2 regions of the Nostoc sp. UHCC 0251 genome follow, and region 2 is predicted to be linked to the other one. Evidence: predicted binding sites of a transcription regulator. Region 2 holds the regulator's gene; the other holds the start of a gene.
The links. The regulator HrcA, encoded in region 2, represses chaperone genes, less so after heat shock. The targets are predictions, from matches to a motif close to TTAGCACTCNNGANTCNNGAGTGCTAA.
Positions count from the first base shown of each region.

Region 1: a site for HrcA is predicted at 3,476-3,502, ahead of groL (chaperonin GroEL). Genes of this name have one in related genera too.

Region 1 covers NZ_JAYGHD010000005.1:20,174-25,460, forward strand. The annotation lists gene VB740_RS01430 (hypothetical protein) at 1-110, opposite strand, end outside; gene corA (magnesium/cobalt transporter CorA) at 175-1,317, opposite strand; gene groL (chaperonin GroEL) at 1,761-3,443, opposite strand; gene VB740_RS01445 (MraY family glycosyltransferase) at 3,602-4,684, shown strand; gene VB740_RS01450 (peptidase domain-containing ABC transporter) at 4,889-5,287, opposite strand, start outside.
Region 2 covers NZ_JAYGHD010000039.1:24,962-30,248, forward strand. The annotation lists gene VB740_RS07610 (hypothetical protein) at 1-31, opposite strand, end outside; gene VB740_RS07615 (DUF3352 domain-containing protein) at 422-2,080, opposite strand; gene VB740_RS07620 (rhodanese-like domain-containing protein) at 2,238-2,570, shown strand; gene VB740_RS07625 (heat-inducible transcriptional repressor HrcA) at 3,020-4,192, shown strand; gene VB740_RS07630 (DUF2834 domain-containing protein) at 4,306-4,983, shown strand; gene VB740_RS07635 (hypothetical protein) at 5,178-5,287, shown strand, end outside.

The DNA of each region.
Region 1 (5,287 bases), on a different contig from region 2:
AACTCAAACTTAATTTGATCATCGATGGATTCAACCATGCGGTTAAAAACGTAGAAAACACCGATAATATAAATCGTTAAAACTACTAAATTCTGGTCGCTACTCCTCATAACTTAAAATATTAACTCCCGGTGCTAATGAATGTAGATTTTACTCATCGTCAATCTAAAATTTTTAATTACGCTTGATGGTTACAGAATTTTGCAGCCAGCCTCGTCGCCAAAAAAAGAATAGTAAACCAAGTGCGATCGCTAACATCACTGCCAAGCAAAATGGGTAGCCCCAATACCAATCCAACTCAGGCATATTATATGGCGATTTTTCAGTCTTGAAATTCATACCATATATTCCTGCCACAAAGGTCAGTGGAATAAAAATTGATGAAACCACCGTTAGTACTTTCATGATTTCATTCATTTTGTTGCTCACTGCCGAAAGGTAAACATCCATTAATCCAGATGCTAGCTCTCGATAAGTTTCCACCATATCCATCACTTGCACAGTATGGTCATAACAATCTCGCAGGTAGATTCGTACCTCCTCACCAATCAGTTCACTACCATCTCGAATCAAAGAATTAATGGCATCCCGCTGGGGCCAGATAGCACGACGTAGTTGCAGTAATTCTCGCCTAATTTGATAAATACTTTGTAGTGTTTGTGGGGTAGGTCTGACTATGACCTCCTCTTCTAACTCTTCGATCCTCTCTCCATAAAGCTCCAGCACTGGGAAAAAGCCATCAATAATTGCATCTAAAACAGCGTAAGCTAAATAATCGGCTCCCTGTTTGCGTATGATCCCTTTGTTTTTTTCAATTCGCGATCGCACTGCTTCAAAGCAATCATGCTCTGGTTCTTCTTGCACTGTCAGCAAATAATTTTTCCCTAATATCAAACTCACTTGCTCGCTGTGAAAACCACATATTCTTTCCTTTGGTACTACCATGCGGGCAATGAATAGCAATTGGTCTTCATAATCTTCTGTTTTGGGACGCTCCGGGACATTGACTACATCTTCTAAAACTAAAGGATGTAACTCAAAAACGTTACCCAATCGTTGTAATATATCTTGACTGCCTAAACCTTGTACGTCTACCCAAGAAATCGATTCCATCTCTAGATATGGGATGCATTCTTCTGGAGTTGCTATTTGTTTGCGGATGAAATTGGTTTGATTATAGTCAATCAATAAAATTATCGGTGGTGGAGCATCTGCATCAATAAAAATGGTTCCAGGTATAGCCCCTGGTTGGTGATAGAACTCATCTTCATGTCGCTTTTTTACTATTTTGGAAAGGAGACGCAGTTTTCGTACCATGCAATATTACCTAATAGTTATTAGTTATTATTCATTTGCCATTAGTAAAAATAAGCGACTAGTGACTAATAACCTGTTACACATAATTTTATAAAAATTAATATAAAGACGGTTATTTATAGATTAAGCAATTATTTAGGTTACTATTTTGCTTATTAACATTTTGTTAGTAGTGCTTTGTATTTACAACTAAGTACTGAAAAGTTTCATAATTACAGCTATTTTCAAATAAATAGGTTTGTGTTGTAAGGGCACAGCATTGCTGTGCCCCTACGATACGTATGGTTTAAATAGATGAAAACTGCTGTAAGTTTATTGATGTTCAGTGAGTTACCAGCAATACAGATAACATATTGTTTCTGAATCAGCAATGGCAAGTATAAAAAAACAGTTTGCCTTGGTAAGACAAACTGCTGAAAAATATTTATCTTGGTGAGCAGAAGTTAGAACATGCCCATGCCGCCCATGCCGCCCATGCCGCCCATACCACCCATGCCACCCATACCGCCCATGCCGCCCATATCAGGGGCAGCAGCTGCGGATTTCTTCTCCGGCTTTTCAACAACGATCGCTTCGGTGGTTAAGACCAAACCAGCAATGGAACCAGCGTTTTGCAAAGCTGAACGCACGACTTTGGCAGGGTCGATAATGCCAGCAGCAATCAAGTCTTCAAATTCGCCAGTAGCAGCGTTGTAGCCAATGTTGAAGTCGGTATCTCGAACTCTAGCGACGATCACAGAACCTTCAGCACCAGCGTTTTCTGCTATTTGGCGCAAGGGAGCTTCTAGCGCTCGTCCGACAATATCAGCCCCAATTTTTTCTTCTTCGTTTTCTAAGCTGTTTTTAAGTGCTTCTGCCACCTTGGCTAAGTGAATTAGGGTTGTTCCACCACCAGGAACAATACCTTCTTCCACGGCGGCTTTAGTAGCGTTCAGCGCGTCTTCAATCCTCAGTTTACGGTCTTTGAGTTCGGTTTCGGTTGCCGCACCCACTTTAATCACTGCCACACCGCCAGCGAGCTTGGCGATGCGTTCTTGCAGTTTTTCTTGATCGTATTCAGAATCGGTTTCTTCCAACTGTCTGCGAATTTGACCAATCCGTTTTTGTACCTCTGGCTTAGTGACACTGCCAGCTACAATTGTGGTGCTTTCTTTGTCAATGGTGATTTTGCGAGCAGTTCCCAGCGCTTCTAGAGAAGCGGTATCTAGACTTAAGCCAATTTCTTCAGAAATCAACTGTCCATCGGTGAGAATAGCAATATCTTCTAACAAAGCTTTGCGGCGATCGCCAAATCCAGGGGCTTTAATTGCAGCCACAGCCAGTACACCCCGTGCTTTGTTCACTACCAAAGTTGCCAAAGCATCACCTTCGACATCTTCAGCGATGATCAGCAAGGGCTGACCAGAACGGGCGACTTTTTCCAACACCGGGACTAAATCTTGAATGCTACTGATTTTTTTGTCAGTAACCAGAATCCGGGCGTTTTCAAATTCGACTATTTGCCGCTCGTTGTTGGTGACGAAGTAGGGTGAAATGTAACCCCTGTCAATCTGCATCCCCTCGACTACTTCTAGTTCAGTGGTGAGGGATTTGGATTCTTCAACGGTAATGACACCATCTTTGGTGACTTTTTCCATTGCTTGGGCTAACATTTGGCCAACTTCTTCATCATTACCAGCAGAGACTGTGGCAACTTGAGCGATCGCACTTCCTTCTACTGGCTTGGCTATCTTGGCAATTTCTAGTACCAATGCCTCAATAGTTTTGTCGATCCCGCGCTTCAAACTAACCGGGTTACTACCCGCCGCGACGTTCTTCAAACCTTCCCGAATCAAGGCTTGTGCTAAAACTGTTGCGGTGGTAGTGCCATCCCCAGCGACATCTTTAGTTTTTGAGGCTACTTCCTGGATGAGTCTTGCACCAGTATTTTCCAAAGGATCTTCTAATTCAATTTCCTTGGCAACAGTGATACCATCGTTGACAATTTGAGGTGCGCCAAATTTTTTCTCTAAAAGGACATTGCGACCTTTGGGCCCCAAGGTGATTTTTACGGCATCGGCAAGGGCGTTAACACCCCTTTCTAGAGCTCGCCGCGATTCCTCGTCAAATGCAATAATTTTCGCCATGTTTTATTTCTCTAGCGCTTCCATTAGACAATTTAGCACTCACAGCGCCAGAGTGCTAATCTCCCAAGCGACTCAAGTTACAAATGGAAATAAAAAAAATTGATTAATATACAGGTGATGCTCATATTACATACAGGCAGTAATGCTTGAATTGGGAGATGAATCTAGACAACTCCCTTAAGTCCCTCGGTATTGCCGACCCTAGCGGCACCGGCTGGTTGGCAGTAGTATTTACGTTCCTCTTGGCTTGGCTTGTAACGTGGCGTTTAATTCCGACAGTACGCAAATTCGCCTTGCGGGTAGGTTGGGCTGACCAACCCAACGCCCGGCGGCTTAACCGAGAACCTTTACCCAATGCAGGGGGGCTAGCTATCTACGCGGGTGTGATTGCCGCACTCGTATTGGCTAGCCTTTTACGACCTATCGAACTCCAAAACGTATTGGCTCAGGTGCTCACTATTCTGTTGGGTGGTTCGATATTAGTCCTTGTGGGCTTTATCGATGATCAGTTCGGCTTACCGCCCTCTGTTCGTTTGTGGGCACAGATTGTGACGGCACTGTTGCTGGTAGCTAATGGCATCAGTGTGCAAGTGATGTTTGGCACTCCCATTGACTCTCTCTTGTCCATGTCACTGACAGTAGTATGGGTAGTAGGGATTACCAACGCTATCAACTTAATGGATGGTATGGATGGCTTGGCGGGAGGAATCAGCTTTATTACCGCCATGAGTTTGTTGGGCGTTGCAGCTCAATTTAACAACCGTGCAGCGGCAATCTTGGTACTCGCAGCCTTGGGAGGTGCTGCACTGGGCTTTTTGCGCCATAATTTCCATCCGTCACGAATTATTATGGGTGATGCCGGAGCATACTTTTTTGGCTATGTGCTGGCAGCAACTAGTATTTTAGGTAAGCTACAACAAAACACGGTTTATGCGCTAATTCCCACGGTTTTATTTCTATTATTGCCAGTGCTAGACACCACTCAAGTATTTGTGCGGCGGCTACTAGCAGGAAATAACCCTCTCAGTACTCCTGGAAAAGACCATTTGCACCACCGCTTACTCGCTTGGGGACTTTCCCAGCGCAATGCTGCGTTCACCCTTTGGTCAATTACCTTAGTTTTCAACTTGCTGGCGATGAGAATACAAGGTATGAGTTTGGCTGTGATACTGACTACCGCCAGTAGCATTATTCTTCTTTTGGGCTTTACTATCTGGCAAAGGATACGCCAACAGCCTTAGTTGCTTGTAGGGTGGGCATTGAAATGCTAGCCCTACTATGGTTTATTCTCTGGATAAAAGGGATGTCTACCACGGGCTGTTGGGTGATGTAAACAGATAAGGCAGAATCAGTCGCCTGGTCATAACCACAAAATCACCAACTGGGAAAAATTTTGAGCCTTTGTGAAAGTGCACAGTGGCATAATTTTCCATTTGGTTTGGGCTTTAAGGATTAATAAATTCCAAATGTTTTCCATCTAACGAGCGAAACTCTTCTATAGAACCAGTAAACTGTAATTTACCTGTTTCCAATAGCACTATCCAATCGGCTCGATTGATAACTTTTGGGCGGTGGCTAATTAAAATGGTTGTTTTACCCCGACGATTAGCTAAAAGACCATCTAAAACTTCGGCTTCAGTTAAAGGATCTAGATTAGCTGTAGATTCATCTAAAATTAAAATTGGTGGATTATTGATGATTGCCCTGGCGATCGCTAATCGCTGCTTCTGTCCTCCAGAAACATTTGCCGCCACTGCGCCCAGTATAGTATCATACTTTTGCGGAAATTGGCTAACAAATTCATCTGCTCCTGTTATTTTACAAGCAGTAACAATCTCATCAAA
Region 2 (5,287 bases):
GAAACTGAAGTCGGGGGCGACAGTATTTCATAGTAGCCCTCCAACAGGCTTTTAAATTAGTAGTGATATATACATATTCTAGTTAAAAAAATCCAGTGAAATTTCAGTTGGTTGTGCCACATTAAAATGTGCCACAATAGGGATTTTGTAAAGTAAGCAGGTAATTACTAGGTTGTTTCTTGATCTAAACAGCATACAATTCCCCAACTGATTATTTAGATATGATTACCTCTGTTAGATGCAGGATATTCTCTTTTAAAGAACACCCTCGATGGACAATCTTAGGTCAGCACCCAATAGCTATCCAAAGATTACAACTACAAATAGCAAAGCCTAAATAAAATCTACCTAAATATCATTGGACAAGAAAGTGCAGAAGTTTAAAAACTAACCTTCTACACTTTGAGCTTCTGCGAAAATCTCACGAATTATTGAGTTGGAAGAAAACACTACCTTTGAGTGTTCCTGTGTCAGTTCCATAACTACTGACTGTGAGCGATCGCAGATTATCAAAAAACGGTTTTCCTAAAACTTCCACTAGTTTGAGAATCGGTACTTGGCGCTCCAACAAATTCTGGCTTTTTGTCCAATCAAGATATATATAACCTTGATTTGGTTGGTGAATCGCAGCGATACTATCTTGGAAATTGGTATTTTCAATTAAGGAATTATCCTTAGCTGTGATAACTTCATCCATTGTCTCAAGGTCAGAGGTGAAAATTTCGTAGTTTCCTAAGGTTGTATACGCTCCCTGCACTTTTGTTTCAATGTTGAATGATACTCCGTCTTTCTCACTGTTTTTCTTACTAGCTGTGGTTAACTCTGTCCAAGCGGAAACTTTTTGATTTTCTATGGTGAGGGGACTAATGGTTAGTCCATTAGATGAAGCGATCGCATTTAATCGAGCAACACCTTTTTCTACACTCTCAGATTTTTCTACTATAAAAATCCAACGGGGATTTGCTTGCTCTTGAGGTAACAATGCTATGGCATATTCTCCCTGTACCCAGCTAAAAATATCCTCTGCTAAGTTTATGCCCCAGCGTTTTTGAACATCCACCAAAGGTTTTGCTAATCGAGAAACTACATCTTCCTCAGCACCATATATAGTCGCTGTTGCTTGTCTCCAGAGTTTGGCTAAATCACTGTTACCCAAATTACTCAAATTTGAGCCAGAAATGGCCAAACCTGCCGATGCTGGAACATACTGTAATGCTCCTACAGGTTTAGATAGTGGTGAAGATGGGGAAACAATTTCCGATGAAGTTAGAAAGCTGGTTTCTGCTAGCAAACCTTTGGGGTTCAACGTCAGGGAAATAATTTCGCTGTCATAGGTTTGCTCTGGCAATTCTAAACCTTGCCATTTTGCTACGATGGGAAGATTCAAGAAAGCTACAGCTAATCCCCCTTTAGGGAGTTGTTTTGTCGCTTTTTGGTATTTAGGGGAGCTAGTCAAATTTAGATCGGGCGCTTGGACGTTATTGATGGCGTCTCGCAACACTTTGGGATCGTTGGCAAACAACACAAAGCCTTCACCAACCACAGCACCTGCAAGCAAGTCCTGCTCTGGTTGAGAATTGTCAGAAATTAGCTTTACGCCTTTGTATTGTTCAACAGCTAAGTTTGCCCCACCTAACGCCCGTTTGGAAAACAACAACTCGACAAACTCGCGGCTTTTATCCGGTTGCTTGGTTGCTAGTGCCAACAGATACCCTGGCTGCTGTCCGTTTTCTCGGTCGCGATCAATATCTAAGGTGGTGATAGCTAAGGTAATTTCGTCCCCTAACCAGGGTTGAACGTCTTCTTTGTAATCTATGCCACTCTTGGCGAATAAACTGGTTTTGAGTTTAGATAGTTCTCCTTCACGCTCCAATGCCTGCAAACGGTCAGGATTCGCCAGTAATGAAACCATTACAGGGGAAAGTTTAGACACGAATATGGCTGCATTAGGCTGGGAGCTAGAAGCAATGAGGTTAGCCGGATTTTTGGCGAAAAACCAGTAAAAACTAGCGATCGCAATTACTAGCAGTGCGATCGCACCAGCTACGATAAAACCAATAAATGAGCGTTGCCTATTCACATTAAACCTTTCAAAAAGACGGTTTACAGCCATTTAAGCAGAAAGCCTACCAGAATCTATCAGCCTTCTTGAGAATGGATACTCATGCAAAGGCAGAGATTTTCTGTCACCATAAATAGGATTAGGACTGTTTATCGGGAATTCTTTTAGTCAACCCATGAACCAGATTAGTGTACAAGAACTGGCACAACGTCTTTCTTCTGGCGATGCAAGTATTCAGCTAGTAGATGTACGCGAACCACAAGAATTAGAAATTGCTAGCATTGAGGGCTTTGTCAACCTACCCTTGAGTCAATTTACCGAATGGGGAGATCAAGTTCCTACCCTCTTCAATCCCCAAGCTGAAACCCTTGTACTATGCCACCACGGTATCCGCTCTGCCCAGATGTGCCAGTGGTTAATTGCTCAAGGTTTTACAAATGTGCAAAATATTTCGGGTGGTATTGATGCTTATTCCGTCTTAGTAGACCATTCAATTCCCCAGTATTAGCTTGTGTTTAAGTGCATTACTCAGATGGAAGTTATTCTTCCATCTTGCTTTTGCTATGCTGAAAATAGCAACATATAAATTTAGGGGCTTGCCAGGAAAGCTTGCGACTTTCTCCACTAGCAAAAATATTTGCGAAGCTTTTCGACCCTAATTTTAGCTGCGATCACCGCAGAAATACGTATACAACAATACTTTTCTAAGTGTAGAATTATGCAAAAATAACTCGGAAAAGGATGTTGTAAATTCAAACTCTCAGCTTTGGCTGCAAAAGCCTAGATTCTATTTAAAGCGCACTTTTAAACAGTGGTGTATATGATCCTTAAAATTAATTATCACAATATAGTTGTATAATTTGTTATCTTAATAAATTATTAATATTCATTATTTTCAATCAAATCCAGAAATTTTTCAGACTTTGATTAAAATTTGCCTCTAGCAAAACATACCCTATGGAAGTCCAGTTAACAAATCGACAACAGCATATACTTTGGGCAACTGTACGTCACTACATTGCTACAGCAGAGCCTGTTGGTTCAAAGGCTTTGGTCGAGGAGTACGACCTGGGTGTAAGTTCAGCAACAATTCGCAATGTGATGGGCGTTTTAGAAAAGTCCGGGTTACTCTACCAACCACACGCTTCTGCTGGACGTGTACCCTCAGATTCAGGCTATCGCATTTATGTTGACCAGCTAATTACACCTTCTCTGCGTTCGCGCAGCGTGTCGCAGACAGACGCTACGCGTAGCTTGCTTCCACGTTCGCGCAGCGTCCCGCAGGGAAGTGGTACGGAAACTCTAGGACGAGAAGTAGAGGCGGCATTGCAAAAGCGTCTCCAGTGGGAAGATTGGAGTTTAGAAACCCTACTGCAAGGAGCAGCACAAATTTTAGCAACCTTAAGTGGTTGCATTAGCTTGATTACCATGCCGCAAACTTCTACAGCGCTATTGCGACATCTGCAATTAGTGCAAATTGAAGAGGGGCGGATCATGTTAATTGTTGTTACCGATAGTTATGAGACACATTCCAAGTTAATGGATTTGTCGCCAATACCAGAAGAAACACAACGAGATTCAGAGGTAATCGATCGCGAGTTACAAATTGTTTCAAACTTTTTGAATACCCACTTGCGAGGCCGAAGTCTGTTGGAATTAGCCAAGCTCAACTGGAGCGAACTAGATCAGGAATTCCAACGCTACGGAGAATTCTTAAAAAATTCAGTTGCCGAATTGACTCGTCGCACTCATGCGCCGACTACAACCCAAATTATGGTTCGGGGTGTATCAGAAGTTTTGCGCCAGCCAGAATTTTCCCAGTTACAGCAAGTACAAACAATTATCCACCTGCTGGAAGAAGAACAAGATCAACTATGGCGATTAATATTTGAGGAACCAGAGCTTGAGGATGTGGGTAAGTCAAAGGTAACGGTTCGCATTGGCGCAGAAAATCTTCTAGAACCAATACGCACCTGCACCTTGATTTCTTCCACCTATCGCCGGGGGTCAATACCAGTAGGAAGTGTGGGAGTTTTGGGGCCAACGCGTCTAGATTATGAAAGTGCGATCGCGGTCGTAGCATCTACTGCTGATTACCTCTCAGAAGCTTTCAGTTATTTCAATCCTTAAGTGATGTTTAGGGACAAGCTGCTACGAATCTAGGCAAATGAACAATACCATAGCAGGTAGATAAGTCTAATTTATAGTGGCAAAATCAATAATCAATACTTTTGAACTTTTTCATGGTTAGAAAAACTGCCTTTGGCTTGCTGTGGTTGGGATTCACTACCTATGCTTTTTTCCTCGCTCCTCCTGAGCAACCTGGTACATTCGAGTTAATTAAAAACCTTTCTACTGGACAGTGGCAAGGCGTTAACCCATTAGTCATAGCACTATTCAACCTCATGGGCATCTGGCCTCTCATCTACAGCACAGTAGTGTTTATTGATGGTAGAGGGCAAAAAATACCTGCTTGGCTATTTGCTACTGCCTCTTTCGGAGTTGGGGCATTTGCCTTGTTACCCTATTTAGCCCTTAGAGAACCAAATAATAAGTTTGTCGGTGAAAATAATGCCTTGCTTAAGCTGCTAGATTCTCGTGTGACCGGGGTTATATTGACGGTAGCCACGATTATTCTAGTTGCCTATGGTTTAACAGGAGGAGATTGGGGTAATTTTGTGCAACAGTGGCAAACTAACCGCTTCATCAATGTGATGAGTTTAGATTTCTGTCTACTTTGCCTATTATTTCCAGCTTTGCTAGGAGATGATATGGCGCGTCGTGGTTGGAAAAATCCACAGATGTTCTGGTTAATAGCGTTGATACCGCTATTCGGGCCATTGATTTATTTGTGTGTGCGTCCACCTCTAACAGAAGTTGTTGTAGAAGCAATACCGAGTCAGCAGCCAGCTGCAAATTAAAGCAATTTTTAATTCGTAATTTCAAAGACAGTTTCAGTTGGGGTCTAAATCCTCAATTGAAACAAAAATCACGTATAGATTTACCACTATTTTTAAGCAAACTCAGGGCAGCGTTCTACAAAAAGGGGGATTTAGAGGCAAAAAATACGAATTATAAATTAGTAATTATGTTAAATGCACACTATCTAAAGATGATGAATAGAAAAGTTGCATTGTGGTTACTATGGGTTGGATTTATCGCTTATATTTTACTGTTAGCACCGCCCCTGCATTTACAGCAAACCCTCATGCTGCTGAAAAATAT